DNA from 4 places in the Ruegeria sp. O6 genome. Region 2 is predicted to be linked to each of the others. Evidence: riboswitches for the same ligand, from Rfam matches in the RefSeq annotation. Region 2 holds a riboswitch; each other region holds the start of a gene.
The links. Region 2 has a riboswitch for cobalamin ahead of ACR0DY_RS03240 (hypothetical protein). Riboswitches for the same ligand answer to the same signal wherever they lie in the genome.

Region 1 (7,362 bases), on a different contig from region 2:
TTATTCCGGCGTAAATCCCTCGGACGTCAAGGCCCGCGCGGGAACCCGACCGGGTGTCACAGAACCTCCGTTTCCGCTGATCGTTCCGCACAGCGACGGGGCTGGAGTCATCACAGCGGTTGGCGATGGCGTACCCGCGACGCGGATTGGTCAGCGCGTGTGGATTTGGAACGGGCAATGGCAACGCGCGTTCGGTACAGCTGCCAGCCACATCACCCTGCCTGAATCTCAGGCTGTAGAACTGCCCGAGACGGTGTCACTTGAAACCGGAGCGATTCTTGGAATTCCGGGCCTTACCGCAAGCCACGCAGTGTTCTCGGGCGGCACGCCGCGCGGGCAAACCATTTTGATCCATGGTGGGGCGGGTACTGTCGGGTATCTGGCTGTCCAGCTTGCCAAATGGGCCGGAGCCAATGTGATCGCAACGGCCAGCACCCGCAGCTTTGACCGGGTCAAGGCAGCCGGTGCAGATGTCGTTCTCGACTACTCCGGTGAACACCTTTCGGATCAGATTCTCGACGCAAATGATGGACGTACAATTGGTCGAATCGTCGATGTCGAATTTGGACAGAACCTTGACACCAACATTGCCGTCATCGCCGAGAACGGCCGTATCAACGCATATGGATCTGCCCGGAATATGACACCTGTCTTTCCCTTTGGACCCATGATGTTCAAGGCCGTGACACTCGAGGCAGTCCTGATCTACCTGCTGCCCGCAGATTTGCGCGCCGCCGCAATAGAGACTCTACACAAGGCACTGGCTGATGGCGCATTGATCTGCCCCGTACATAAGGTCTTTACACTGGAAGAATGCGCTGCCGCCCATGCGATGGTACAGGAAGGCAACCGTACCGGAGCGGTGTTGATCGACACCAAATGAGGGGCCTTCAAAAAAAATTTACGGCGCTCGCTTTTTTTGCAAAACGCTCTTGAACCCTGCCATCAACAATCGTAGATAGCCGCTCACCGTTGGGGTGTAGCCAAGTGGTAAGGCAGCGGTTTTTGGTACCGTGTATCGTAGGTTCGAATCCTACCACCCCAGCCATGATTTTCCCTAATATCACACACTATGAATCTGGGTCCGGATTTTGGCGCGTTCTCAGCGGCTTTTCTGATATCAGCGCCATGTTGAGACGCGCAGGTGCATGCTCTTGCGAGAAAATAGGAAAGACCCCGGAGTTTTTTCTTGCCGCAGGGTAAGTGTTAAGGTACCCGCGTTTTACCGGTCCCGATGTGGCTAAGAGGGAATCCGAGGTGCCTTTTGGTGCCAACCGGAACTGCCCCCGCAACTGTAGGCGGCGAGCGCTGTCCATTTCCGTCACTGGGCCATTTTGGTCTGGGAAGACAGGACAGACAAAGACCCGTCAGTCAGGAGACCTGCCGGTATGAAACCGAAACACGCCGGGCGGGGTTGTCCGGGGAGGTTGCCGAAGAAACGCGCCGGGCGGTCTATTTTCTACCCTGCGCTCACGGCAGGCAGTAAAGCGCCTGTTGCTTCGGTAAATGCCCATTCACCCGTTCTCTGGTCATTGACACATGGAGATCGATTGTCATGTTTCTACGCACTGGCCTGTTTGGCCTTTCCTTGCTGGCTACCAGCGCTGCCGCCGAAGGAAACTTTCCCCTTTCTATCGAAAACTGCGGTCACTCGGTCACGTTTGACGCGCCAGTGACGTCGTCAGTCACGGTCGGCCAGGCCGCGACCGAGGTGCTTTATGCGCTGGGTCTGGGCGAGCAGGTTCTTGGAACTTCGGTCTGGTTCAACGAGGTGCTGCCTGAATATGCCGAGGTGAATGCCAAGGTAGAGCGTCTGGCGGACAATGATCCCAGCTTTGAAAGCGTTGTTGCCAAGCGGCCGGGACTGGTCGCAGCGCAATATGAATGGCATGTCGGACCCGAGGGCATCGTCGCCACGCGTGAGCAATTTCACGAACTGGGCATTCCAACGTACGTAATGCCTGCAGATTGCATCGGCAAAGACAATACGGTCGGCGGCGATGGCACCCGCCTGCAAGCGTTCTCGACCGATACGCTGTATCAGGGTATCGAAGAACTGGCGGCAGCCTTTGATGTATCCGAACGCGGCACGGACCTGGTTGCCGAGTACAAGGCCCGCGAAGCCGCAGCCGTCGCCAAGGCGCAAACCGTGAAGCTGGACGATGTGTCAGCCGTATTCTGGTTTTCCTCTCCCGAAATGGAAAGCGACCCGTTTGTGGCCGGACAGAAAGGCGCACCGGGATACATGATGAGTAAATTGGGTATCCGCAACGTCGTCGAGACGGATGAAGAATGGCCAACAGTGGGCTGGGAAACCATTGCCAAAGCCAATCCGACGGTGATTGTTATCGCCAAGATGGACCGCCGTCGCTTTGCTGCGGACGACTACCTGAAAAAGCTGGAGTTCCTGCGCACTGATCTGGTGACCAGCCAGATGGATGCGGTCAAAAATGACCGGATCGTCATTATGGATGCGCAGGCCATGGACGCCACCATCCGCGCAATCCCGGCGCTGGAGGATCTGGCCGAGAAGCTGGATACCATCGGAAACAACCTGTGAACGAGGTCGCCGCAATTTTACGGCAGGGTTTCAAGGCTGCGTGCCTTACCGTGCCATTGTTGATTGCGGCGGTTCTTGCGGGCGCGATGATCGGGGAAACCTCTCTGTCGCCCGATTTGGTTCTCTCCGTTCTGGCCAACAAGCTGGCCGGAGTGGACTTTCCTGTAGACCCAATTGATCAGGGTATTATCTGGAGCTACCGGATTCCTCGCGCTCTGGTCGCTGCGTCCTGCGGTGCCGGTCTGGCTGTCGCAGGGGTCGTGTTGCAGGCTTTGCTGCGCAACCCGTTGGCCGACCCTTACATTTTGGGCATTTCTGCCGGGGCCTCGACGGGTGCCGTGGCTGTAACCATCGCTGGTTTGGGTGGGGGGGCCTTGTCGCTGTCTTTTGGCGCGTTCAATGGCGCGCTTTTGGCTTTTGGTTTTGTCGCGTTGCTGGCCCGAGCCGCTGGCGCAGGGGGCGGACGGGCTGCGACGGCACAGATCGTCCTGGCGGGAATTGCCGGGTCTCAGTTGTTCAATGCGCTGACGGCCTTCATCATCGCCAAATCCGCCAATGCCGATCAGGCGCGCGGGATCATGTTCTGGCTGATGGGAAACCTCAGCGGCGTGCGCTGGCCGGATGTGTATCTGGCCATTCCGGTGGCCCTTGTCGGTTGGCTCATTTGCCGCTTTCACGCCAGAGCACTGGACGCCTTTATTTTCGGCTCTGATTCAGCGGCCTCGCTGGGCATATCGGTACGTCGGGTGCAGGCAACCCTGATCTTTGCGACCGCACTTACAACAGCTGTCATGGTTTCTATCGTCGGATCCATTGGCTTTGTCGGGCTGGTCATCCCTCATGCTGCCCGGTTCCTTGTGGGACCGGGGCATCGCAGGCTTATCCCAACCGCCGCCTTGATCGGAGCGGTCTTCCTGATCGGCGCAGATATCGTGTCGCGCATCATCATCCCGGGTCAGGTTCTGCCGATTGGGGTGGTCACCGCCCTGATCGGTGCGCCTGCCTTTGCCGTAATTCTGGTGCGCGGCCAGAGGAGCGCCCGATGAAGATCGAGGCGAAAAACCTGACATATTCCGTTCGCGGCAAGACTTTGCTGTCAGACGTATCCTTTGTCGTGGAGCCCGGCGAAACACTTGCTTTGGTCGGACCTAACGGTTCAGGGAAATCAACGCTGATGCGCCTGCTGGCGGGGTTGGTACGTCCGGTTTCAGGAAAAGTCGTCATAGCGGGTCATCCCGTTTCGCATTTGTCGCGCAGACAAATTGCCCAACGGATTGCCATCGTTGAACAACAGGCTGATACGGCCGAACGCGTGACTGCACGATCCGTGGTCGAACTGGGCCGCACGCCCTGGCTGTCGGCCTTACGGCCGTGGCGCGCCGAGGACACCTGGCAAGTCGACAAAGCCCTGCAAACCGTGGAAATGGCCGATATGGCACACAGAGAATGGGCGACATTGTCGGGAGGAGAGCGCCAGCGACTGCACATCGCACGCGCTTTGGCTCAGCAACCGGGACTCTTGCTTTTGGACGAACCGACCAACCATCTGGACATTCATCACCAACTGTCGATCCTGAACTGTGTTCGAATTCTAAAAGTGACGACAGTGATGGCGCTGCACGATCTGAATCAGGCGATGGCCTGTGACCGGGTGGCTGTTTTGTCAAAAGGGCGGCTGGTCTCTCTTGGCCCGCCCGAACATGCCCTGTCTTTGGAAACCGTTTCAGAAGTTTTCGGTGTCAAAGCACAGTGGGGGTATAGTACCGGCGGGACAGAACGGTTTCTGTCCTATCATCTGGACTGACGGCTTCCGATCGCTTCTGGTCGTACTGGATATCAGTGTCGTCAGCGCAGCATGCCAGATACGTACAATCTACGGCCTCAAAGCCATATTCCAACGGCGCGCAATCTTGACCTGGGTTTCCTCACAACCCGTCAAGTTGCCCGTCGAATGCTGTCTTGATTCTGACCTGGATTGGATTCGTTCGTTTTTTGCCTTCAAAGATGATCGGCAGGCGCGTTGTCCGAGCGTGGGTCGACCAAACCTCAGTGATATGTTCACTACTTGTTTTGAACCGTGAAACAGATTCCTTTTAGAAACCTCTGAGGCCTGACACAAATCACGACACGCCATCAGGTTGAACAGATTGCGGCGACCGCATGTCGATATTGCAGATTACCCACAATCAAAGCCTCAATCTGAGCCTTAAATTAACGGTAGATTAACGAAACAGGGCACAACAAACCTGTCGATGACAAGTTCTTGATATACTTATGCCAATATCGAGATCTATTGGTGGGTAATCCTGCCGATCTGTTGACTAGTCCAGTTTTAACGAGGGGGTATCTCGGCGGGATCAGGGGGTGCCAGGTCGGACCTGTTCAAGGTCGGCGGATCGCGGCACCCCCGCCGGCAGGTAGAAGCAGCAATTTATCCGATTTCAGTTGATCTTGTTGCGCTGCGCGTGCGGTGTGATGCCAAAACTGGACCGGTATACCCGAGAGAAATGTCCCGGATTTTCAAAGCCGCAGGCCACGGCGACCTCGGTGACCGACGCTTCGGTTTGCAAAAGCAGCTTCCGGGCCCGTTCCAGCCGCATTTCCATAAAGTACCGTTTGGGCGAAGTGTTGAGGTACTTGCCAAACAACCGTTCAAGTTGACGGGTGGAGATACCCAAATTGTCTGCAATGAAGGATGGTGAAACTGGGGTTTCCAGACTGTCCTGCATAATATCTATCGCCTTTGCCAGATGGGCATTGCGCATTCCATTGCGCGACTGCAGCGAAACGCGCTGCTTAGCGGTCGCATTACGCACAGTGTTATAGACCATTTGATCCGCAACATCGGTGGCCAGCTCTTCGCCATGGTCTCGTTCGATCAGATGCAGCATCAGGTCTGCGGTCGCGGTTCCACCTGATGCTGTAATGTGTTTTTCGTCGGCGACAAAGACGCTGCGCACCAGATTGACATCCGGAAACGCCTCCATGAACGCGTCGTGGTATTCCCAATGGATCGCCGCCTGCATACCGTTGAGGAACCCGGCCTCGGCCAGCAGCCACGCGCCGGAACACAATGCCCCGATCCGCGTTCCACGCGCTCGTTCGCGCCGCAGTGTGGCCAGAAGGGAACGGGTCACGTGGTCACGCATGTGAATGCCCGACAAAACAAAGAGCTGATCGCACTTGGACAGTTCCTCAAGTCCGGAATGCACAAGGGTGACGGACCCATTGGAAGACACGGCCTGCTCGCCCTGTTCGGATACAAATGACCAGCGATACAGCTCTTCGCCACTTACAAGGTTGGCGATCCTCAGCGGTTCGACCGCACAGGAAAAGGCGAGGTGCGAAAACTCCTCGACAAGGATGAAGGCGAAGTGCTGCGTCTGAGGCATGAGCAGGACCATTTCCAAACTGGGCCGACGCCCAAGCGTGAGTCTATTTTGCAGACACCCATGCTGCACGAGATTTTTTTGTATACAAGTTGTATTTTTTAGAAATACAAAAATACGACCACCGCGATTCGGACACGGCAGCCAGAGGACATAGTGAGGCCAAAGGATGAAAGACGAAGCCAAGTCGCGCAAAAATGCGCTCAGAGAACACCTGAAGATGTCCATCCTGACGCTGCGCCTTCGTCCAGGTGACGATCTGGATGAGGCGCATTTGTCCGATGAATTCGGCCTGTCGCGCACGCCTCTGCGTGAGGTGTTTCGTCAACTGGCAGGCGAAGGCTATCTGGATCTGCGAAAAAACCGCAGCGCCCGTGTTTCGGAAATGTCCTACACCACACTGCGCGATTTCTTCCTTGCCGCGCCGATGGTCTACGGGGCCATCCTGCGTCTGGCGGCAGTGAACGCGACTAACGCGCAAATCGCTGACCTGAAAGCGGCTCAGCACGCGTTCAAAGCTGCCCTTCGTTCAGGGTCGGTCGAGGATCGCGCACTTGCCAACAACCGTTTTCATGACGTGACCGGAGAGATGTCCGGCAATGTCTACCTGCTGCCGTCATTCAACCGGCTGCTGATCGATCATGCACGGATTGGCATGACGTTCTACCGGCCACAGACAGTTGAAATGTCCGAAAACCTGTCGCTGGCCAGCCAACAGCATGACGCGATCATCGCAGCCATCGAGGCACGCGATGAAGCCGCGGCGGCGAAACTGGCCGAGGATCACTGGAACCTGTCCCGGGATCAGATCGGGATGTTCGTGATGCCTGACGCGCTGGATGTGCCGATGGGTATCCCACCATTTTCGAAACCCGCATGAGGACGGAATGAACCCGATTTTCAAGTTTGAAGGGATATATACCCCTGTGGTCACCCCCTATCACGACGATGGCAGCGTGAACTGGGACGCCCTGTCCGACGTGATCGAATACCTGATCGAAAATAGTGTGCACGGCCTGATTTCCGGCGGATCCACAGGTGAGAATTATGCCCAGACCGTGGCGGAGCGGCTGGAACTGGCCAAATTCACGCATCAGCGCCTGAAAGGGCGGTTGCCCTTGGTCGTTGGCACGGGCGCGATGCTGACTTCGGACTCGATTGCACTGGCCGCTGGCGCGCGCGATATCGGCGCGGACGCCATCCTGTTGGCCAGCCCGCCCTACTCGGTGCCGACGGATCGCGAAAACGCGCTGAATGCACTGGCCATCGACAAGGCCGCCGACCTGCCGGTGATGCTGTACAACTATCCGCACCGTACCGGCACAATGATGGGGGAAGAGTTCCTTGACCGCGTGGGTCGCAGCCGAAATTTCTGCGGCATTAAGGAAAGCTCGGGCGATATCAACCGGGTGC
Region 2 (7,362 bases):
CCGCGTCGCGCGCCGACAGCCGTGTCATGATCCGGCGCAGTTCGGCAAACACGTGGCCTTGCGGTAAATCCGGGTGTTGTTGTTCGGACTTGTCCACGAAGGCGCCCAGACTGGTCAGATCCAGCCCCTCGGCTGTCCATGCGGAAAAATCAACGGCAAACACGGGGGCGCTGTCAGCGCTCAGACCCAAAAACACCGGGGATTCAATGACGCCACCGGGACCATTGCTGATCAGCGAGTGCGTCATCGGGATCATGGCAAGCTGGTCCAGCCCCTCACCCTGTACCAGCAGTTTTCCACGCCACAGCAAGACACAGCGGGCGGCCGGGTTGTGCATCGCCTCGGCCAGCTTGTCCGCATCTCCGCGATACTGCGCCGCCCGATCAAGGCCCGAACCCCCGAAGGTTACCTGCTCTGCGTTTTTCATTGGATTTCCTTTTGGTCTTGCGCACAGGGCTGCCACGTCTCAGCCCGTGTTGCAATGGCTATTCAGGGATAGAAAATCCACCACCCTGCCGCTGAAAAGCCGCATGGTGGCCTCGGAAAAATCATCTAGAGTGAATTTTGATGGATTTAATCAATACACACATTCAATAGCAGAATACTCAAAGTGAAGATCCCCTCCTCGACGCAGGTACAGCCCATTGGTGACATTGGGAAAATTCGCATTCTGGCCACAACCGACCTGCATATGAACCTCACCGGTTTTGACTATTACACTGACACGCCAGACCAGACGGTTGGATTAACGCGCACTGCCAGCCTGATCCGCGCTGCCCGACAAGAGGCCAAGGACGCGCTGGTGCTGATGTTTGACAACGGGGATTCGTTGCAGGGAACCCCAATGGGCGATTGGGCGGCAAAGAGTGGCACTGCCCATCCGATGATGAAGGCGTTCGAAGCCCTGGATTATGACGCGATCGGGCTGGGCAACCATGATTTCGGGTTCGGGCTGGTGTCATTGGGCAACATCCTGACGCAAGCCCCCTGTCCGGTCGTTTGCAGCAACCTGTATCGCACGCGCGGCCCACAGCTCTGGCAGCGATACACCGTTCTGGACCGCACTGTATCTTTGAACGGTGAAGACATTCCCGTTCGCATCGGCATCTTCTCGGTTCTTCCGCCGCAAACGGCCTGTTGGGAGGCACATAATCTGGATGACGATATCGTCGTCGAGGATATCCTGGTTGCGGCAAAGTCCCTGACGCAGACATTGCGCGACGAGGGGTGTGATATCATCGTGGCGCTTGCTCATTCCGGCCTTGGGGGCACCGCACCGGTGGCAGGGATGGAAAACGCCGTGATACCCTTGGCCGCGATCAAAGGCATCGATGCCATTGTGGCCGGGCACACTCACCTGACACTTCCAGGAGAGGGCCATGCCAATACCCCGATGGTCGATCACCTGACGGGGCTGGTACATGGAACACCCGTTGTCATGCCGGGATCAGCGGGCTCTTACCTGGGGGTTATCGATTTGGCCGTGACCGCCGGGCCGGACGGCAAAGTGCAAATCCGGGATTGCTGCGTCGAACTGCGCCCGGTTATCAGCAACGGCACAGCCGTCGGGGAAGACAGTGAAATTGCGGGCTTGTGTGAGGTGGCACATCGTATGACCCGTCAATCCGTTGCCGCACCGGTGGCACATATCCCGGATACATTGCACAGCTATTTCAGTTGCTGTGCGCCGGATCGCGGGCTGACCCTTGTAGCTGCGGCGCAAGCCGCCGCACTGCGCCCGTTTTTGCAGGGACCAGACCTGGCGGGTCTGCCGACATTGTCGGTTGTTTCGCCTGCCAAATCCGGCGGGCGCGCAGGACCCCGCCATTATACCGAGGTACCCGCCGGAGAGATATGTCTACGCCATGTCGCGGATCTGCATGTGTTTCCAAACGAGCTGCGTGCAATCCGGATCAGCGGTGCGCACCTGCTGGACTGGTTGGAGATGTCAGCCAGCGTATTCAACCAGTTAAAGTCTGGTTCCGAACCCGAACTGATCAACCCTGAACGGGCCGGGTACAATTTCGACATCGTGTTTGGACTGTCTTATCAGATCGACCCCACGCAGCCGCCGCGATACGATGCGCAGGGGAAAATGATCCATCCCGACCACAGGCGGATCAGTGATCTGACATATGCAGGCCATCCCGTTCGACCGGAGCAGATATTCGTTATGGCGCTGAACAATTACCGCGCCAGCGGAGGCGGGCATTTTCCGCATGCGACAACGTCTGAGCTGATCAGCCTGCCACCGCTGAGCATCAAGGACCTTGTGCAGGATTACCTGGCGCAGCACCTTCCGCCCGATCCAATCGCCACGCAGCCCTACCCGTTCTCGCTGATGCCGCAGCGGGGCGTGGCGACAATTCTTCGAACAGGTCCGGGCGCCCTGAAATATCTGGATGAGTTACGCAGGTTCGATCCCGTGCTGCTGGGCTCGGATGGCAGGGGATTTGAACGAATCCGCCTGACGCTCTGACGGGTTGTCTTTTCCCGATGCCTTCCCTATATCCGCAGTCGAGAGGTTGGCGCGGGCGAGCGCCTCGCCAACCTGGTCAGGTCCGGAAGGAAGCAGCCACAACGAGCCCCGCTTGGGTCGATGTCCAACCTCTCACTTCGTGAACCATAGCCGCAGGAGGGCTTTATGATTGTATTGAAAACCCTTCGGGCAGACTGGTTCTGATTCACCGGAATCACCTGACTGCCTGAACACACGACCTGCGGATGCGCGATTGCCATCCGTTGGCATTGCTGTTTCTGAAAACAGGCAGATAAATGTCCTATACGCTTTCGGACCTGGGATGGTCCTCTCACTTTGCCGCGCAACACGCGGCTTTTCCTTCTGACACGCCCTTTCGTATCGCATCGGTACATCGGGACCGTCTGATCGGGCTGAGCCCGGATGGTGAAATCCCTTTGCTGACACCGGATAATCCGACCGGTTCATATGCCGTCGGAGATTGGGTCCTTGCAGACGCCGAAAACCGCGTGCGCCACCTTCTGGACCGGCGCAGCCTGCTGCAACGCAGAGCTGCCGGTACAGGCGCCGCAACCCAACTGATTGCGGCCAATGTCGATGTATTGTTCATTGTCAGCTCGTGCAATGCGGACTTCAACCTTCCCCGACTGGAACGTTATCTGGTTCTTGCGCACCAGGCCGGATGTTATCCGGTCGTTGTCCTGACGAAAGCTGACCAGTCGGATGATCCCGGAAGTTTCTCGGGACAAGTGGAATCTCTGGACCCGTTTTTGACGGTTTTGGCGATCAACGCTCGGGATCCGGCAGATGTCGAAAAGGTTCTGGCATGGTGTCCCAAAGGCCAGACCGGCGCGCTGGTCGGGTCGTCGGGCGTGGGTAAAACGACGCTCAGCAACACCATGACAGATCAAAACCTCGCCACGTCTGGAATTCGCGAAGACGACGCACGGGGCAGGCACACGACAACGGTGCGTGCGTTGCACCCGATGAGAAACGGTGGATGGTTGATCGACACGCCCGGAATGCGCGCATTGCGCTTGCTGGACGCTCAGGACGGGATCGACGACGTATTCTCGGACATCACAGAGCTTAGCCAAAGCTGCCGCTTTTCGGATTGTCAGCACGAGACCGAGCCCGGCTGTGCCGTGCAGAACTCAATCGACGAAGGCGTGCTTGATCCGGCGCGGCTGGACCGTTGGCGCAAGCTGCGGCGTGAAGATCAGCGAAACTCGGAAACCGTTGCGCAATCGCGGGCGCGGGACAAGGCGTTTGGCAAGATGGTGCGCGGTGTCATGCAGGACAAGAAACTTCGCAAACGGCCATAACTGCAAGGTGTTAGGAAAACCTGCGTCGCGTCTGATCAGGCGATCAGGCGCGGCCAGACCGCTGCATTGCGACGGGCAAATGCTCCGATATGGCCTATTTCCGGCAGTCCGAATTCAGCAGGCTTCATAAGGTGGCGTCTGGACTCGGGGCCGTACAGGTCGGCAAGGCGCCAAACTGCCTCGGGCGGAGCCATCTGGTCATCTTCGAACGTGAACAGATCCACAGGTGTTCCAGAACTGCCCCAATGCGCATCAGGCAAATTCTGCCCGATCTCGGGAATGTAGCTAAGAGGAGCTGTACACCATTTGCGCCATTGCCAGTAGACCGAGGCGGGCAGGTCCGAACCAAACCCGATCGCTTTGCCGGGCAGATACCCAAGCGCCCGCACCATCAGCGGTGCATGGCCATACCAGAACAGCCCTGCCAACCCCCGATAGGGCCATGGGTGATCTTTCAAAGTCACCAGCCCCGAACACACACCGATCATTCGGTCGATCTGGTCGATATCCGGCTGCACCGGCCCCAGCATCGCACCGACGGAATGGCCGATGGTCCACTGCTGCGCCTTTGGAAACCGCCTGCGCATTTCGGCCCGTGCCGCTGGCATGTCGATCAACGCCCAATCCGCCATTGTTGCAGTTGCGTCTTTCAGGCGGCCGACCAAAGAAAGCCCGTAGTCCCGATAGTCATAGGTCAGGCAAGCTATCCCCCGCTCGGTAGCCAGCCATCGCGCAAAGTGTTGATAATAGTCACGCGGCACACCCGTGGCACTGTTAAGTACGACAACGGTTTCCGGCTCACCCACTGGCCGGTACAGCCGTGCCGACAAGGTCACGGACCCTGACGGAAAGCGGAAATCTTCGATCAACACCGTCTGTTCCGTATCCAACATGATCCCCGGCTTTCGCTGAAACAATGGTTTGCCTGCCTTCGATGCCGACGAAACTAAGCCGGAACGTAAACCGCATCCAGCATGACCAAACGTCCGGCCTAAAGATCGGCTTGACTCGGAACGCGATCAGGCGCTAGCGGTTGTGTGATGGTTTCCGGCCCCCACAAGAGGTCGGGATGAAAAGGGAACACGGTGCGGTTTGTCTGGTCACACAGATATCAACCAAGTCCGCGACTGCCCCCGCAACTGTAAGCGGTAAGCAATGCCGAAATACCACTGGCCCACGGGCTGGGAAGGTCGGCAGAGCAATGACCCGCAAGTCAGGAGACCTGCCATCGGAACTGAAACCGAAACTCGGGCGGGGTGTCCGGGCAGGTCCTGACAGCGAGATGCTGTCCCACCTGCCCCAATATCCAGCCCACCACGCGCGGAGGGCGCAGGATGATCTGGAAGACAAAGTCACACGAATACAGCGCAACTGTGTGCCAGCGGACGGGCAATACCTGCCCGGCTTTGGCGCGACTGGCCCGCTCGATTTCCGAAGCCATGGCGCAGGCGGTTTCGGCCACCAGCGAAGATTTCGAATTTGAAGGCAACAGCGCGCTGTCACATTGCGCGGAAGGGTGCATGGCAACGATCCGAGCGCGATCCGACAGCGTTCGCGTTTTCTGCGGGGCGCACCCTGATACGGCAATTCGGGACCTTGATGCCTATGCCGATTTGATCTTTGGACCTACATTCAGCACGCTGCCCTCGGGCATTGTCGCGAACCCGCCTTGCGCCATGATCGAGGTTTCAACGATCCGGCCCCGGAAAACCGGCTACGCACCCCAGCAGCTGTCAGCTTGATCCCACTTCCACCTGTGCCGGGGTGATCCGGGACGCCCAGGCCAGCTGCGCATCGGTTTCGACAGCGCAGGGGCGCACGGCCCGCAGGCGGTCCAGTGCGTCGCTGGCGCGTTCACCGCATTCAACCATCAGTCGCAGAACAATCATCCCGGATCTGCCGCACCCCCCACGGCAATGCACAAGAACCCGGCCACCGCCCGACAGCGCATGTCGGGCCGTGGCGCTGACCTCTGGCCAGGCCTTCTGAACCGCCTGCGTCGGTGCTCCAAAATCTTCGATCGGCAGGTGAACCCACCGGCTGGCACGGCTTTGGATGTCGCTGCCAAAGTGCTGCGCGCCATCCTGAAGCATTTCAACATCCGTCGTCATTGAAATCACAAGGCCCGGTTTCCAAGCCGCAATCATATCCAGATCGCCGACGTAATCCCCGCCACGCCCGGGCATTGAAGTAAGGGCAAGCGTTCCGCCTCCGACCTGCAGAGCAAAAATGACCAGCTGCGACATGAAGTGCGTCCTCCCCCAAGGTACTCTTTAAGAAATGAGTCATTAAATCCGCTGGACCAGTTTAGTTGGAAACCAGCCCGTTTCCGAAACAAAAAATCATCACGCCCCACAGTGGACGCGGAGTGCCGCCGCCACTACGCTGTGCCGAAGCACCGAATCCGAGCGAGAAGACATGACAGACACGCCAAGCCCCGCCTATCAGGTTCTCGCCCGCAAATACCGCCCGGAAACCTTTGCCGACCTGGTGGGTCAAGATGCTATGGTGCGCACCCTAAAAAACGCCTTCGAGGCCGACCGGATTGCGCAGGCCTTTATCATGACCGGCATTCGCGGAACGGGAAAAACCACCACGGCGCGGATCATCGCCAAAGGCATGAACTGCATCGGACCGGATGGAACCGGAGGACCGACAACCGAGCCTTGCGGTCAGTGCGAGCATTGCGTCGCAATCATGGAAGGTCGCCATGTCGATGTGATGGAAATGGATGCGGCCAGCCGTACCGGCGTCAACGATATCCGCGAGATCATCGACAGTGTCCGCTATCGCGCCGCCAGTGCACGCTACAAGATCTACATCATCGACGAGGTTCACATGCTCTCGACCAGCGCATTCAACGCGCTGCTCAAGACGCTCGAGGAACCGCCCGCACATGTGAAATTCATCTTCGCGACCACCGAGATTCGCAAAGTGCCGGTCACGGTTCTGTCGCGGTGTCAGCGCTTTGACCTGCGCCGGATCGAGCCCGAAGACATGATCGGCCTGCTGCGCAAGATCGCCGGGGCCGAGAGCGCGCAGATCGCCGACGATGCGCTGGCGTTGATCACCCGCGCCGCAGAAGGATCGGCCCGCGACGCGACCTCATTGCTGGATCAGGCAATCTCGCACGGGGCCGGAGAGACGACGGCAGATCAGGTCCGTGCGATGCTGGGTCTGGCCGATCGTGGACGGGTTCTGGACCTGATGGACATGATCCTGCGCGGTGACGCGGCAGGGGCGCTCACTGAACTGAGCGGTCAATATGCGGAAGGCGCAGACCCTCTGGCCGTGCTGCGCGATCTGGCCGAAATCACGCATTGGGTGTCCGTCGTAAAGATCACACCTGACGCGGCCCAGGACCCGACGGTTTCCCCCGACGAACGCACACGGGGCCAGCACATGGCCGAGGCCTTGCCAATGCGGGTTCTGACCCGGATGTGGCAAATGCTGCTGAAGGCGCTGGAGGAAGTCTCTGCCGCGCCCAACGCGATGATGGCCGCCGAAATGGCTGTTATCCGACTGACGCATGTCGCCGATTTGCCCAGCCCCGAAGAG
Region 3 (7,362 bases), on a different contig from region 2:
AGTGCGCATGGTGGCCGATCCCCACAGATCGACAATCAGCCCTTTCGGGTAATCGCCTTCCTCCTGCAAGTGCCGCCGTACCAGTTCCTCGGCCAGTTTCACGCCTTGCGTGTAAGCTGCGCGGGTGGGCACAGATCGCGGATCGGTGGTGTAAAGGTTTCGCCCGGTCGGCAGCACGTCAAAGCGGCCCCGATAGGGCGAGCCGGACGGGCCAGCCTCGATCCTCTTGCCGGCCAGCGCATTGATCAGGGCCTTGCGTTCGGCATGGGCGGATGGGGCAGGGTCGAAACTGCCGGTCACATCCGGAACACGCCCATAGACGTGCAGCCCGTCGCCAAACTGGCTTTCTTTGATATCGCAGACAAAGCGGTCGATGCGCGTGATTGCTTCGGCGGTGCTGGTGGCCTGGTTCAGGCCCAGATCGTGCTCCAGCCCAATGGCTTGCGCCTCATCCCGGATATCTTCCTGCAACCGGTCACGGCGTCTGGGGTCAAGGCCGTCTGCGTTTGAGAACTCGTCCAGCAGGGCTTCCAGCCGCACCATCCGGTCAGGCGTTCCGCTTTCTTTCATGGGGGGCGGGATGTGGCCCAGGGTCACGGCGCCGATCCGGCGCTTGGCTTGCGCGGCCTCGCCCGGGTCGTTGACGATGAACGGGTAGATCACCGGCAGGTCACGGATCAGCGCCTCGGGCCAGCAGTCTGCTGATAGGGCGACCGATTTGCCGGGCAGCCATTCCAGTGTGCCATGCGCACCGATATGGATCAGCGCATCCGCGCCAAGACCTTTGCGCAGCCACAAATAGAAGGCCACATAGCTATGGCGCGGGGTACGCGAAAGGTCGTGATAGTCGTCATCACGCAGTTCGGGTGTTCCGCGCTCTGGTTGCAGTGCGACCAGCGCCTTGCCGCGTCGCAAAGCCGTGAAGTGAAACGCGCCCTGAGCGAAAGTTGGGTCTTGCTCAGGATTGCCCCATACGGCGTGCAGATCGGTGCGCAGGGTTTGGGGCAATTCAGCGAGTGCGCTCAGATAATCCTCAAGCGGCCACGATATCCGGGCGTCCAAGAGTGCGTCGGCAACCGGATCGCCAGCCGCGATGTCGTAGCCTTCACCGCAAAGATCAGACAGCATCGCCTCAGCCGAGGCCAGCGCGTCGAGACCAACCGCATGGGCCATTTGCCAGTCTTTGCCGGGATATGTGGACAGTACCAACGCGGGGATCTGGTCTGCCTTGGGTTTGTCATTCAGGGCAAGCCAGCCCGATACCCGATCGATGATCGCCTCGATCCGGTCCGACTCGGCCCGATGCGCAAAACGCGAGTATTCCAAATGCGGATCGCGCTTGCCCGGTTCTTTGAAAGAGACAACGCCTGCCGATATTCGCCCGTCCACTTCGGGCAATACCACATGCATGGCGAGGTCGGCGGGTGACAGGCCGCGTTCGGCCTCCGCCCAGGCCTTGCGTCGCGAGGTGGCGAGAGCGACCTGAAACACCGGCACATCCGCTGCGTCCAGAGGCGACGTGCCGGACGCGCCCTTGCCCGAGAATGAAGTGGCGTTGATGATCGCCGACGGTCGCAAGGCGACGACCTGTTCCCTGAGCCAGTCGGCAGCGGCTGGGGTCTTGAGCGACGGGGCAAACAGACCCACCGCCTGAAGCCCGCGGGCGCGCAGGCTGCGGATCAGGGCCGCGACCGGGGCGGTGTCTGCGGATGTCAGATACGCGCGATAAAAGGTGACAAGGATGCGTTTCGTATCGTTCTGGAATGCGGAACCCACCGGGACGACACCCTGATCTGGACACCACGCACCGCATTCGGGCAGGGTTTTCGCGCCCATCACTGGCCCGGCATAAAGCCCTGCTGCCAAGGCCATCTGGGCCAATGCGGCCTGCGCGGCGACTTCGCCGCCGGTGTCACACAGATGTGCCAGCCGCCGCAGGGTCGAGAGGGGCAGGGTCGAATACTCATCCAACCGAGTGTCTTCACGCCCATCCGCCGGTAAAACGGCTAACGCGATGCCTTTGGCTTGCGCCAGTGCCAGAACCTGTTGCAGCCCGTAAGACCAATAGGGCACGCCACCTATCAGACGGATCAGGATGCCCTTTGCGCCCTCAAGTGTCTGTTCGACATAGGTATCGACGGACAGAGGGTGCTTCAGCGCCGCAAGATTGGCCAGCCGCATCGTGGGCATCCGCCCCTCAGGCCCGCCGCCGCGATGCCAGCCCGCCGCGAAAGCGCCCAGGTCACTGTCGGAAAAGGACAGCACAACCAGATCACCCGGGCTTTGGCCCAGATCGGTTGGGGTCTCGGTTTCCTCGAGCCCGTGGCTTTCGCGAAAGACGACGTGCATGACTTACTCGGCAACCTCGGTCACACCCACGAGGATATCACGGATTTCGGCTTCTTTGATGTCGTCATGCTCGGCAATCACGACCAGGCGCGAGCGGCGCTCTTCACCGGGCTCCCACGGGCGGTCGTATTGGTGACGAACCCGCGCGCCGACAGCCTGAACCAGCAGGCGCATCGGTTTGCCAGCGACGGCGGCATAGCCTTTGACGCGCAGGATATTCAGCTCAGTCGCAAGACGTTCGATTCTGGCTACCAGTTCCGCAGGGTCGGTCTGTTCCGGCAACTCGACGATGATGCTTTCGAAATCGTCATGCTCATGATCGTGATGGCCATCGTGATGTGACGGGCGGGCGTCCATGTCATCTTCGGCGGCAGCCTCAAGGCCAAGCACGACACGTACGTCGACGACACCCTCGGCGACCTCGACAACGGGAAGCGGCCGCGGTGCCTCGGCGGCGATGATCTGTTTGGCTTTCGCGACACCTTCGGGACCTGCTAGATCGGGCTTGGTCAGCAGGATGATATCCGCGCACGAGATTTGATCTTCGAACACCTCGGACAAGGGTGTTTCGTGATCGATCGAGTCATCAGCCAGCCGTTGGGCATCCACCGCTTCAACGTTCGGAGCAAAGCGACCGGCGGCCACAGCCTCGGCATCGGCCAGCGCAATCACGCCATCAACGGTGATTTTCGAACGGATATCAGGCCAATCAAATGCTTTCAGCAGCGGTTTGGGTAGTGCAAGGCCGGATGTTTCGATCAGGATGTGATCCGGGCGCGGTTCCAGCGCCATCAGCGCCTCGATGGTCGGGATGAAGTCATCGGCCACGGTGCAGCAAATGCAGCCGTTTGCCAGTTCCATGATGTTTTCCGCAGGGCAATCCGGTATCGCGCAGGATTTCAGAATGTCGCCATCAACACCCACATCGCCAAACTCGTTAACAACAATCGCAAGACGCTTTCCCTGCGGGTTCTGCATCAGATGGCGCACCAGCGTGGTTTTGCCCGAGCCCAGAAAGCCGGTGATCACGGTGACGGGAAGTTTTTCTAGGTTCGACATGATCTCAGCCTCCAATCGGGGGAATGCGCGAGGCGCAGTTTTTGCGGAAATGTTCAGGACGGTCGCGCCACTTCACCAGACCATCGTCTGTGGCCAGATACTTGGTCACACCATCGATGATGACATCGACGTGATCGACTTCGTTCAGGTTCTCGTAAACAAAGGTCCAGCGATCCGGCCCGCCCCGAAGAACGATGGAACAGCCCTGATCGCAGTTCGAAAGGCATTCGACAGGTTTCAGAATGATGCCATCTGGCAGGGCAGCCTGTTCCAAGGCCTTGTGCAACAATGTGCCGGGACGCTCAGCATCATCCTCGAAGGGCAGACCCCGGCGGCAAGTCGTGCAGACCAGTAATTCTACCGGTGCGGTCTCGGTCATGTCTCTCATCCCCCCAAATCCTCTTCGCGGGGGACGGGGTTTCATGCGGGCACCACGTCTGCACATGGACCCGACACCGGAACACCCCGCCCGGTTTCAACTTCGGGTGTTGGCAGGTCTCCCGGCTTGCGGATGCCAGAGCGGTTGCTCTGTCGGATGTCCCGCCTTCCCGGCACAGGCCAGTGGCATTGGGCATCCTCTCCGGTCACGGTCGCGGGGGCGGCTGCGTTTGGCGGATGAACCGTTGACGCATTCCCTTTTCATCGGCTGTTGCCGACACCAACGTCCGGGACATGCGGCACCGCCGACCCGCTTGTCAAGCGGTTCGCGCGCAACAAATAAGCCAAGGTGAAAAAAGCGACCTGTAGGCGTCGTTCGGCGGCATGAAGTGCGTGTTCGGTATGTGGTCGCATGACGGGAAAACGACGAACTTGGAGATGCGTCATATGAAAGTGGGATTTATCGGTCTGGGTAACGTTGGCGGCAAGCTTTCGGGATCCCTTTTGCGCAATGGCATTGACCTGACTGTGCATGACCTGAACGCAGATCTGGTGGCCGAATTTGTCGCCAAAGGCGCAAAGGCGGCAGAAGGGCCCGCCCAGCTGATGCGCGATTGCGATGCGGTGATCACCTGTCTGCCGTCTCCGGCAGCATCGGACGCAGTCATGAAGGAGATGTTGCCCGAAGTGGGCCCCGGCAAGATCTGGATGGAGATGTCGACCACAGACGAAGCCGAAGTCAAACGCCTCGGTGCCGAAGTCATTTCACGCGGCGGTGCAGCTGTGGATTGCCCGGTTTCTGGCGGGTGCCACCGTGCCGCGACGGGCAATATCTCGATCTTTGCGGGCTGTGACCGGGAAACGTTTGAACGAATTCTGCCGTTCCTGACGACAATGGGCCGCCGGGTTTTGCACACCGGCGAGCTGGGCTCGGCCTCGGTGCTGAAAGTGATGACCAACTATCTTGCCACTGCCAACCTGATTACCTGCGCCGAAGCACTGGTTACAGCAAAGGCTGCGGGGATGGATCTGAACACGACCTATGAGGCGATCAAAATCTCGTCCGGCACATCCTTCGTGCACGAAACCGAAAGTCAGGTCATCCTGAACGGGTCGCGCGATATTTCCTTCACCATGGATCTGGTGAAGAAGGATATCGGTTTGTTTCAGGAGGTCGCCGACCGCGCCGGGGTGCCGCTGGAAATAAACCCGGTGATGATCAACATCTTTAACGATGGTATCGCACGATATGGCGAACGCGAGCTTTCACCAAATATTATCAAACGGCTGGAAGAGGCAACCGGCCTGGATATCACCGCCCCGGGCTTTCCAGCCGAAATGACGGATGATGAACCGGAAGAGCCGGGATACGAGGTTGTGCCACAAGGGCGCGCCTGAGGGTAGGGCAAACACCAGACTACATCGCGCCCCGTGAACGAGCAGGGGTAGGCAGGTGTTCCGAAAAAACACGCCATATCTGGCCCGCAGTTCGACAGAATCGCGGGCCATGAACGTCTGAAAATACCAAGCGTCACACGCGCATACTGCGGGGCCAAGTCAGCGATTTGGATGTAGTTGGAGGCGAGTACCGGAATCGAACCGGTGTACACGGATTTGCAATCCGCTGCGTCACCACTCCGCCAACTCGCCTTTTCAAGTAAAATCAAATACTTGCTGTGGTGTGACTGGGTTTTTAACAGCTTTCCTCTGGGGCGTCCAGTGGATTGCGCGCGAAATTGCCGGCAAGATCGAAATTTGCCGAAGTCCACGCCCAAGGAGTTGATCAAGATTCAGGTTGCGGCAACAGGGGCGTTGCTGGAAGGTTCAGGATATGGCACAAGCCGGACATCTTTGGGAATGAGACGAGATATCCAATGACTGACTTCGCAGCCCGGCGCCGCACAATGGTTGATACACAGATCCGCCCCTCTGACGTCACCAAGTTCCCGATCATTGAGGCGATGCTGAGTGTTCCGCGGGAAAGCTTCGTGCCCGATTCTCAACGCGAGGCGGCCTATGTGGACGGCCTGATTGATCTGGGGGACGGGCGCAGCATGTTGGAGCCGCGGACCCTGGCTAAAATGCTGGACGCGCTGAACATATCCAAGGATGAGATGGTCCTCGATATCGCTCCGGCAATGGGGTATTCCACGGCTGTCACCGCGCGGATGGCTGAGTTGGTTGTGGGTGTTGAATGCGACGAAACCCTTGCAGCCGAGGCGCAAAACCTCTTGGCCGAAGCTGACGTGCACAACGCCATCATCCACGTTGGCGCGCTGGAACAGGGTGTGGCGGAACACGGCCCCTATGATGCGATCATGGTGCAGGGCGGTGTCGAGCAGGTGCCCGATGCCCTGTTGGATCAGCTCAAGGACCACGGTCGGATCGTGTGTCTGTTTGTCAAGGGCAACCTGGGTACCGTGCGGATCGGTCGAAAAACCGGTGGTCGCGTCAGTTGGCGTGATGTGTTCAATGCCAATGCGCCGGTTCTGGAAGGTTTTTCGGCAGAGTGTGCATTTTCGCTATAGTCCGCCGATAGATTTTTCTATCACCTTGATTAGTTGAAAAGAAGGCCGCAAACTGCCTGCAGGGCAGTGTAATTTCGTTTGAGAGGATTTTGGTATGCGTGGTTCGGCGACAGGTAAGCTGGTCAGGGCGTTTGCTGTGACCGCAGGACTTGCCATGAGCGTGATGCCAGGGCGTGCAGCGTGGGCAGACAACATAACGGATGCGTTCATCGGCGCGTATAACACCAGTGGTTTGCTTGAGCAGAACCGGGCGTTGCTGCGCGCGGCGGATGAAGATGTGGCCATTGCGCTTTCCGCGTTGCGGCCAATCATCAACTGGACCGTGCAGGTCAGCCAGGATTACACCCGGTCGCGGGTCAATAACGTCGTGACGACAAACGAACCGTCGCGGTTCTTTTCGGGCCTGACGCTGAGCCAGCTTTTGTATGATGGCGGCGCGTCTGTACTGGGCAAGCAGTCGGCGCAGGAAACGGTGCTGTCTACCCGGCAAACCCTGATTGATATTGAACAACAGGTTCTTATTCGCGCAGCAAATGCCTATCTGGGCGTCCTGTTGCAGGAAGAGACCGTGGCGATCCGCCAGAACAACGTGGATGTGTCGGCAGAGGAACTTAGGGCGTCGAATGACCGCTTCGAAGTGGGCGAAGTAACCCGGACGGACGTCGCATTGTCCGAAGCGCAGCTGGCAAGCTCTCAGGCGGATCTGGCTGTGGCACGTGGCGAGTTGAGCATTGCGCAGGCCGAATACGTGAATGCAGTCGGAAAGGCACCGGGGCGAACGGCTGGTCAGCCGAGCCTGCCCAATCTGCCGCGTTCCGAAGCAGAAGCTGTGAATCTGGCGCAGCGCAACCACCCGGCCATTCTATCGGCTCAGCATCAGGTCAGGGCGTTTGATCTGGTCGTGCAGCAACAGCGGGCAAACCTTGGGCCGAATGTCAGCCTTAATGCCGATGCTGGCGTGTCCGAGCGCTATGACAACAATGACTATGTGAACGACGCAACCGTGTCGCTGAACTTCACACAACCTATCTACGCGGGTGGCCGGTTG
Region 4 (7,362 bases), on a different contig from region 2:
ATGATCGGAATGCCGCGTGATTTCACATCCTGGATCAGTTCAAGGACCCTGCGGCTTTCCTTTACGCCCAGTGCTGCTGTCGGTTCGTCCAGAATGATGACCTTGGACCCGAACGCCGCCGCGCGTGCCACGGCAACGCCCTGACGTTGTCCACCCGACAGGGTTTCGACGGCCTGATTGATATTCTGGATGGTCATCAGACCCAGTTCGCTCAGCTTTTCGCGGGCGAACTTTTCCATCGCCGGACGGTCTAGCATGCGAAGCCACGACCCGAGCGGCCCCTTTCGCCGAATTTCCCGCCCCATGAACATATTGTCCGCAATCGACAGGGCAGGGGACATGGCAAGCGTCTGGTACACGGTTTCAATACCGGCTTCACGCGCGTCGATCGGTGAATGGAAATTCACCTTTTGACCTTCCAGCCAAACATCGCCTTCGTCTGGCGTCACTGCGCCCGACACTGCCTTGATCAGAGTCGACTTACCCGCGCCATTGTCGCCGATCACCGCCAGAATCTCACCCGGCATCAGGTCAAAATCGCAGTGATCCAGCGCAGTCACCTTGCCGTAGCGTTTCACAAGGTTCCGTCCTTTGAGAATGGGTTCCATCAGGCTGCTACCTTTCTGATCCACTGGTCGACCGCGACCGCTGCGATGATAAGGATGCCGATCAGCAGGAACGTCCATTGTGCATCCGCGCCCAACAACCGCAGCCCAAGCGTAAAGACACCCACGATCAGGGCACCGAACAGGGACCCCAGAATAGACCCGCGACCGCCAAACAGCGATATCCCTCCGATCACGACCGCCGTGATGCTTTCGATATTGGCCAGCTGGCCCGAGGTTGGCGAAACCGACCCGATCCGACCAATCAGGGCCCAGCCCGCAAAGGCGCAGATCAGGCCGGACAGCATGTACACGGATATCAGCGTGCGGTGTACGTTGACACCGGACAGCTCTGCCGCTTCGGGGTCATCCCCGACGGCATAAACATGCCTGCCCCAGGCCGTGTGCCGCAACGCGTATGCAAGGACGAGGATCAGCGCCAGCATGAAGACGACGCCGACGGTAAACACCGCCCCGCCCACGTTAAACTTGGCACCAAACAGTTGCAGGATGGCGGCGTGTTCCTCAATCTCCTGCGACCGGATCGTTTCGTTTTGTGAATAAAGAAAATTCGCCGCAAGAACGATCTGCCACATGCCAAGGGTGACGATGAAAGGTGGCAGCTTGATGCGACTGACCAGAAACCCGTTCAAGGCCCCGATTGCCGAGCCAACAGCAAGGCCGCACACAATCGCAACCGAAGGAGGCATTCCATAGCGGAAAGTGAATTGCCCCATCACAACCGACGACATCACCATGATGGCCCCAACACTCAGGTCGATGCCTGCGGTCAGGATCACAAGGCTCTGCGCCGCGGCAACGATCCCGACGATCTGAACCTGTTGCAAGATCAATGTCAGCGCAAAGGGCGAAAAGAACTTGGGGCCCAGCAAGACACCAAAGATGACGATGGCAGCGACAAGGACAATCAGCGGGACCAGCGACGGGTTCACATGCAGAAAATGCTGAACAGTTCCGACAAATCCGCGTTGGTGATCGTCAAATTCGGCAACTTGCTCTGGGCTGCCCTTTGCGGCGGTTTCGAAATCGTCGGCTTGTCGTGAAGAATCGGACATGGAACTTCCCCCAAAGCGTCAGGTTTATGACGACTTTAGCAAGGTTTCGGGCGTGTGGGTGGTTTTGATAAGTGGAAGGCCGCGCAGCGGCCTTCCACACGTTCAGCTTAACCCCAGCAGAGGTCCATGCCTTCCTGAACCGAGATGGACTCGACGCCGTCGGCGGCCTTATCCGTCACAAGCGCCACGCCAGTGTCAAAAAAGTCCTTACCGGGTGTGTTCTCGGGTTTCGTCCCTTCGTCCGCCCATTTCTTGACAGCCTCAACGCCCAGCGATGCCATCAGCAGCGGGTATTGCTGGGATGTTGCGCCGATGACCCCGTCCGCCACGTTCTGCACGCCGGGGCAGCCGCCATCGACGGAAACGATCAGCACGTCATTTTCGCGCCCGATAGCCTTGAGCGCCTCGTAAGCACCCGCTGCCGCCGGTTCGTTGATGGTATGCACCACGTTGATCATCGGGTCTTTGGCCAGCAGGTTCTCCATCGCGCGGCGGCCGCCTTCTTCGTTGCCAGCGGTGACATCGCTGCCAACAAGACGCGGGTCGTCTTCATCGCCAATCACGTTCGGATCGGCCAGATCAACACCGAACCCCTGCAGGAACCCCTGATTGCGAAGCACATCCACAGTGGGCTGGCTGACCGCAAGGTCCAACGTGGCGATTTTGGCGTCGTTTGCCGCATCTCCCAGAGTGGCTTTTGCCCATTGTCCGATCAGAAGCCCCGCAAGGAAATTGTCGGTGGCAAAGGTCGCGTCGGCCGAGTCGATGGGCTCAAGCGGGGTGTCCAGCGCAATCACCAGCAGCCCGGCATCGCGGGCCTGCTGCACCGCCGGAACGATGGACGACGTATCCGACGCGGTCAGCAGGATACCCTTTGCGCCATCCAGAATGCAGGTTTCGATGGCCTGAACCTGAGTTTCGTGGTCGCCGTCGACTTTGCCGGCAAAGGCCTTCAGCGTCATGCCAAGCTCTTCGGCTTTAGCGGTCGCACCCTCTCTCATTTTGACAAAGAAAGGGTTGGTATCCGTCTTGGTGATCAGGCAAACGGTTTCACCTTCGGCCATTGCACTGCTTGCCATGGCCGTAACCGCCAGCGCCGTAGCGCCTGCAAGTTTCGCAAGTTTCATCGGTAGTCCTCCCAGTTTTCCCAATGCCCGTCCGGGCATACGTCTGATCAGGCGAAAACCGGCCCGATCGAACGTGAAAACCATCACAAGATTCGAATTTCGAGTCAATAAATAAATCACTCTTAATTATTATTGACAGAAAGGAAGGGTTTCAACATTGTCGTCATGAAGGGGATGGCCGTGTCTGCAATGAACTCTTTGGACAATACCACTGGCGTACGCGAGCCAGATATGCGCGGCACCAACCAAAGTGGAATGCGGGCCCGAAATGAACGGCTTGTCCTGTCACTGGTCCGGCGCCATCAGGCCCTCGCAAAATCTGAAATCGCGCGGATGACCGGGCTGTCGGCGCAGACGGTCTCGGTCATCATGCGCCAGTTGGAAACCGATGGGCTGCTTCTGCGGGGCGAACCGATCCGGGGAAAAGTCGGACAGCCCTCGGTTCCCATGCGCCTGAACCCGGATGGCGCTTATTTCTTTGGGCTCAAAGTCGGGCGGCGCAGTACCGAATTGGTGCTGACGGATTTCCTTGGCAATGTCAGGCACCGTGAGCGGCGGACTTATGATTTTCCGACACCCGAGGCGACATTGAGCTTTTCCAAAGAAAGCCTCGACAAAGTGATGGCGTCACTGTCGCCCGAGGCGCGCAGCCGGATCGCGGGTCTTGGGATTGCGATGCCGTTCTACCTTTGGGACTGGGCGCAGACATTGCAGGTTCCGCAGGAGAAAATGGATCCGTGGCGTGACGCGGACCTGAAAGGCGCGCTGGCCGCAAGCTATGACTTGCCGGTATTCCTGCAGAACGACGCAACGGCCGCCTGCGGTGCCGAGCTGGTCTTTGGCCCTGCGGAAGGTCCACGAGATTTCCTGTATTTCTATGTCGGCTTCTTCATCGGGGGTGGAGTGGTTCTGAACGGCTCCATCTTTTCGGGGCGGGGAAATGCCGGTGCGCTTGGTCCATTGCCTGTGCCGGACGACGCAGGCGGAGTAAAACCATTGATAGATGTCGCCAGTCTTTATGTGCTGGAGCGCGCAGTTGGTGGGAATGCCGAAACAGCCGGCTCAATCTGGGAAACGACACAGCATTGGGACATACCGGAAACCCACCTTGAGAACTGGTTGAAACAGGCGGCGCACGGGATCGCACATGCCATCGTCTCGTCTTGCAGCCTGATCGACTTCGAATCTGTCAAGATTGATGGCTGGATGCCCACAGGCATCAAGGCGCGGCTGGTGGAATTGGTCGAGGTCAAGCTATCAGACATGAACCTGACCGGGCTTGAACGGCCCTTGGTGCAGGTGGGGACGGCAGGCCCGGATGCCCGCTCATTGGGGGCGGCCAGTTTGCCATTGTCGGAAAGATACCTGCTCGAAGGGTAGGTTCATTCCCGAAAAACCCTGACCTGCATCCAAAGCGGATCCGTCGGAAAAAGGGCATCGCCCGCTAAACTTTTTGACAGCCAGCGCAATTGATCGTTGACGGATGCCGAAGAAGTCTGGCAAGCCGCTCGGCATGTCCGGTTCCGGGGCGTGCTCTGGAATCAATAGGGAATGCGGTGCGGGCTTTGGCCCAATTCCGCAACTGCACCCGCAACTGTAAGCGGCGAGCAGGGCTGAAGTGCCACTGGTGTTAATCCGGGAAGGCCAGCCCAACGCTTTGACCCGCAAGTCAGGATACCTGCCGGACATGTGCCTTTGACAAGGGCACTCCTAATCGGCGACGGGATGTGCGTCGGAGCAGGATGCTTGAAAAAGCAGCTTAGCTTGGACATCCCCGCAGTCAAAACGCATCTCGTACCGGGGTTGGTACGATGGGACAAGGACGACTATTGATGACCAAGCTGCTTTCCGCAGCCGCTGTGGCGATAGCGCTTCCAGCGATGGCAAATGCTCATTTCCTGCTGGAATACACCGCTGACACCATGATCGACGCACCGGGGAATGTTCCGGTCAAGCTGATCTTTTGGCATCCGTTCTCGAACGGGCACGTTATGGATCTGGACAAGCCGCAGGAATTCTACGTGATCCACAACGGTCAGAAAACCGACCTGCTGGATACCCTGGAACCCGTGCGTTTCACCGGTGGCGAAAACGAAGGCGCGGCATTCAAGGGTTATGTTCCCGTCAAACGGTCGGGCGACTATGTGCTGGTGACTGTTCCCCAGCCCTATTACGAGGAATCCGAGAATATCTATATCCAGCAGATTGCCAAGGCATTCCTGAACCGCAACGAACTGCCGACCGACTGGATGAACCCGGTGGGCTTGCCGGTTGAGATCATCCCGCTCAACAAACCAACCAACATCATCGCGGGTTCGACGTTTACAGGTCGGGTTATGGCCGAAGGCCAACCGGTTGCGGGTGCCGAGATCGAGATCGAGTACATGGCCGCAGAACCGGACATGGAAAGCGCGGCCGCTTCCGCCCCGTCGGTCTCGCCGATGCCGGGTGGTGCATTGGTCGCAATTTCGGATGATAACGGGTATTTCACGTTCGGCGTTCCAAAAGCCGGATATTGGGGATTTGCCGCACTCGGCGCCGGTCCCGTGACCGAACACAACGGCAAAGAACTCAGCCAGGACGCGGTGATCTGGATCCGCGCCTGGGATTTGGAGTAACCGTAGATGCACATCGTTGACGGAGCCTTGTCCAACCCTGTCGTGATCGGCGGTGCAGTCGCTGCTGCGGGTGGAATTGCCATGGGCCTCAGGTCGCTGGATCTTGATCGCATCCCCACTGCGGGAGTGCTGTCTGCCAGCTTTTTCGTGGCATCGCTGATTCATGTGCCGATTGGCCCTTCGTCAGTGCATCTGATCCTCAACGGAATGGCCGGGCTTTTGTTGGGCTGGGCCGCATTCCCGGCCCTGTTCGTCGGGCTTTTGCTGCAGGCCGTCTTCTTTGGCTTTGGCGGGTTGACGGTATTGGGGATCAACACCCTGAACATCGCGTTGCCCGCGGTTTTGGCCGGGCTGATCTTTGGCCGCCTGATCGCCCATGGCTCACCTCTGCAAGGTGCGATATGGGGCGGGGTCGGCGGTGCCTTTGCCATCGCCGCTACAACCGGCATGGTTGCGTTTTCACTGGCCTTGTCCGGGGATGCATTCCTGCCAGCGGCCAAGCTTGTTTTCTTTGCACATATTCCTGTCATGGCGATTGAGGCGATCCTGACCGGGTTCGCGGTTTTGCTGGCGCGCAAGGTCAAGCCCGAGCTGTTTGTCAAAGGAGCGGCCGCGTGAGGTACCTGGCGATCATTCTGGCGCTGTGCTGCGCACCCGCACCTGCCTTGGCGCATAAGGTCATAGCCGGAGTGTTTGAATCCGGTGACGCCATCGAAGGCGAAATCGGCTTTTCCAATGGTGACATGGCAAGCGGGGCCGAGGTCATCGTCAACGGCCCGGACGGAGCCGAGCTGGGCCGTATCGTAACAGATGCAGACGGGTTCTTTATCTACACGCCAAACGCGCCGGTGGCCCATACTTTCTTTGCAAACCTTGGTGCCGGGCATGTGGCCGAGGTCACCATGCCCGCTGCGGATGTCGCCCGGATCATGGGCGTTGAAGCGGAACCCGACACCGCGCCGACAAACGCACCTGCCCAGACAGCGGCGGTGCTCAGCGATGAACAACAACAGGTCATTGCCAGGGCCGTGCGGGATGAGCTGCGCCCGCTGCGTCGGGAAATAGCGGCTTACCGCGAACAAAATGACCTGCAAACTGTTCTGGGTGGGATCGGATATATCGTCGGTCTGTTTGGTCTGGGCTTTTACTTTGCGGCACGCCGCAAGCTGGCGGCCTGATGGCGCACGTTCTGGGGCAACAGGAAAGCACGCTGATCAAAGCGGGCGCGCAGCGGCGCGGCGCGATCAACCCGCTTGATCCAAGGATGCGGATCGTCATGGCGGTTGTCTTCGCGGTGGTGACTGTCGCGGTGTCCTCGCTGACAGCGCTGTGCGCGGCTTTGGCGGTGTCCCTTTCGCTTCTTGCCGCGTCGCGTCTGCCCTGGCGGAAAACGTTGAAACGCATGGCCATGATGGATGGGTTCATCCTTTTCATGCTGGTGCTGTTGCCATTCTCCATGCCCGGCGACCCGATGTTCACGCTCTGGGGGTTTCCCGCAAGCTGGCAGGGTTTCTGGAAAGCGGTCGAGATCGCCTTGACGGCCAACGCGGTCATCCTGTCCCTGATGGTGCTGGTCGGCACGATGGAGCCGGTCACGCTTGGCCACGCCCTGCACCGCCTGCGCTGCCCCGAAAAGCTGGTTCACCTTCTGATGTTCACCATCCGCTATATCGAGGTTCTGCGGGAAGAATACCTGCGCCTGCGCGCGGCCATGAAGGTACGCGGTTTTCGCCCGGCAACAAACTGGCACACCTATCGTAGTTTTGGCTATCTCGTGGGCATGATGCTGGTGCGCGCGATCGAAAGATCCGAACGCATACTTGATGCGATGAAATGCCGGGGGTTTTCAGGCCGTATGCTGCTGCTTCAGGACTTTGCCCTGACCCGAAGGGACATCGTTTTTGCCGCAGGTCTTGGTGCCCTTTGCGCGGGTCTG

Region 1: linked by a shared signal. The riboswitch ahead of ACR0DY_RS10395 (ABC transporter substrate-binding protein) and the one ahead of ACR0DY_RS03240 (hypothetical protein) in region 2 are both predicted to bind cobalamin.
Region 3: linked by a shared signal. The riboswitch ahead of ACR0DY_RS14460 (DUF1636 family protein) and the one ahead of ACR0DY_RS03240 (hypothetical protein) in region 2 are both predicted to bind cobalamin.
Region 4: linked by a shared signal. The riboswitch ahead of ACR0DY_RS19075 (DUF4198 domain-containing protein) and the one ahead of ACR0DY_RS03240 (hypothetical protein) in region 2 are both predicted to bind cobalamin.

The regions. Positions count from the first base shown of each region.
Region 1 covers NZ_JBQERM010000006.1:159,478-166,839, reverse strand. Annotated here, with positions in the region: gene ACR0DY_RS10405 (NADPH:quinone reductase) at 1-883, shown strand, start outside; tRNA gene ACR0DY_RS10400 (tRNA-Gln) at 974-1,048, shown strand; cobalamin riboswitch at 1,210-1,402, shown strand; gene ACR0DY_RS10395 (ABC transporter substrate-binding protein) at 1,556-2,560, shown strand; gene ACR0DY_RS10390 (FecCD family ABC transporter permease) at 2,575-3,606, shown strand; partial or broken gene ACR0DY_RS10385 (ABC transporter ATP-binding protein) at 3,603-4,112, shown strand; gene ACR0DY_RS10380 (GlxA family transcriptional regulator) at 5,002-5,952, opposite strand; gene ACR0DY_RS10375 (GntR family transcriptional regulator) at 6,119-6,829, shown strand; gene ACR0DY_RS10370 (dihydrodipicolinate synthase family protein) at 6,837-7,362, shown strand, end outside.
Region 2 covers NZ_JBQERM010000002.1:8,262-15,623, reverse strand. Annotated here, with positions in the region: gene nudC (NAD(+) diphosphatase) at 1-427, opposite strand, end outside; gene ACR0DY_RS03260 (bifunctional 2',3'-cyclic-nucleotide 2'-phosphodiesterase/3'-nucleotidase) at 611-2,479, shown strand; RNA gene ffs (signal recognition particle sRNA small type) at 2,519-2,617, shown strand; gene rsgA (ribosome small subunit-dependent GTPase A) at 2,776-3,804, shown strand; gene ACR0DY_RS03245 (alpha/beta hydrolase family protein) at 3,840-4,697, opposite strand; cobalamin riboswitch at 4,830-5,048, shown strand; gene ACR0DY_RS03240 (hypothetical protein) at 5,139-5,546, shown strand; gene ACR0DY_RS03235 (protein-tyrosine phosphatase family protein) at 5,538-6,050, opposite strand; gene ACR0DY_RS03230 (DNA polymerase III subunit gamma/tau) at 6,223-7,362, shown strand, end outside.
Region 3 covers NZ_JBQERM010000011.1:67,375-74,736, forward strand. Annotated here, with positions in the region: gene cobN (cobaltochelatase subunit CobN) at 1-2,349, opposite strand, end outside; gene cobW (cobalamin biosynthesis protein CobW) at 2,353-3,408, opposite strand; gene ACR0DY_RS14460 (DUF1636 family protein) at 3,413-3,787, opposite strand; cobalamin riboswitch at 3,882-4,086, opposite strand; gene ACR0DY_RS14465 (NAD(P)-dependent oxidoreductase) at 4,189-5,184, shown strand; tRNA gene ACR0DY_RS14470 (tRNA-Cys) at 5,363-5,436, opposite strand; gene ACR0DY_RS14475 (protein-L-isoaspartate O-methyltransferase family protein) at 5,661-6,314, shown strand; gene ACR0DY_RS14480 (TolC family outer membrane protein) at 6,409-7,362, shown strand, end outside.
Region 4 covers NZ_JBQERM010000023.1:13,877-21,238, reverse strand. Annotated here, with positions in the region: gene ACR0DY_RS19095 (ATP-binding cassette domain-containing protein) at 1-608, opposite strand, end outside; gene ACR0DY_RS19090 (ABC transporter permease) at 608-1,681, opposite strand; gene ACR0DY_RS19085 (substrate-binding domain-containing protein) at 1,789-2,808, opposite strand; gene ACR0DY_RS19080 (ROK family transcriptional regulator) at 2,998-4,188, shown strand; cobalamin riboswitch at 4,310-4,508, shown strand; gene ACR0DY_RS19075 (DUF4198 domain-containing protein) at 4,641-5,426, shown strand; gene cbiM (cobalt transporter CbiM) at 5,433-6,044, shown strand; gene ACR0DY_RS19065 (cobalt ABC transporter permease) at 6,041-6,604, shown strand; gene cbiQ (cobalt ECF transporter T component CbiQ) at 6,604-7,362, shown strand, end outside.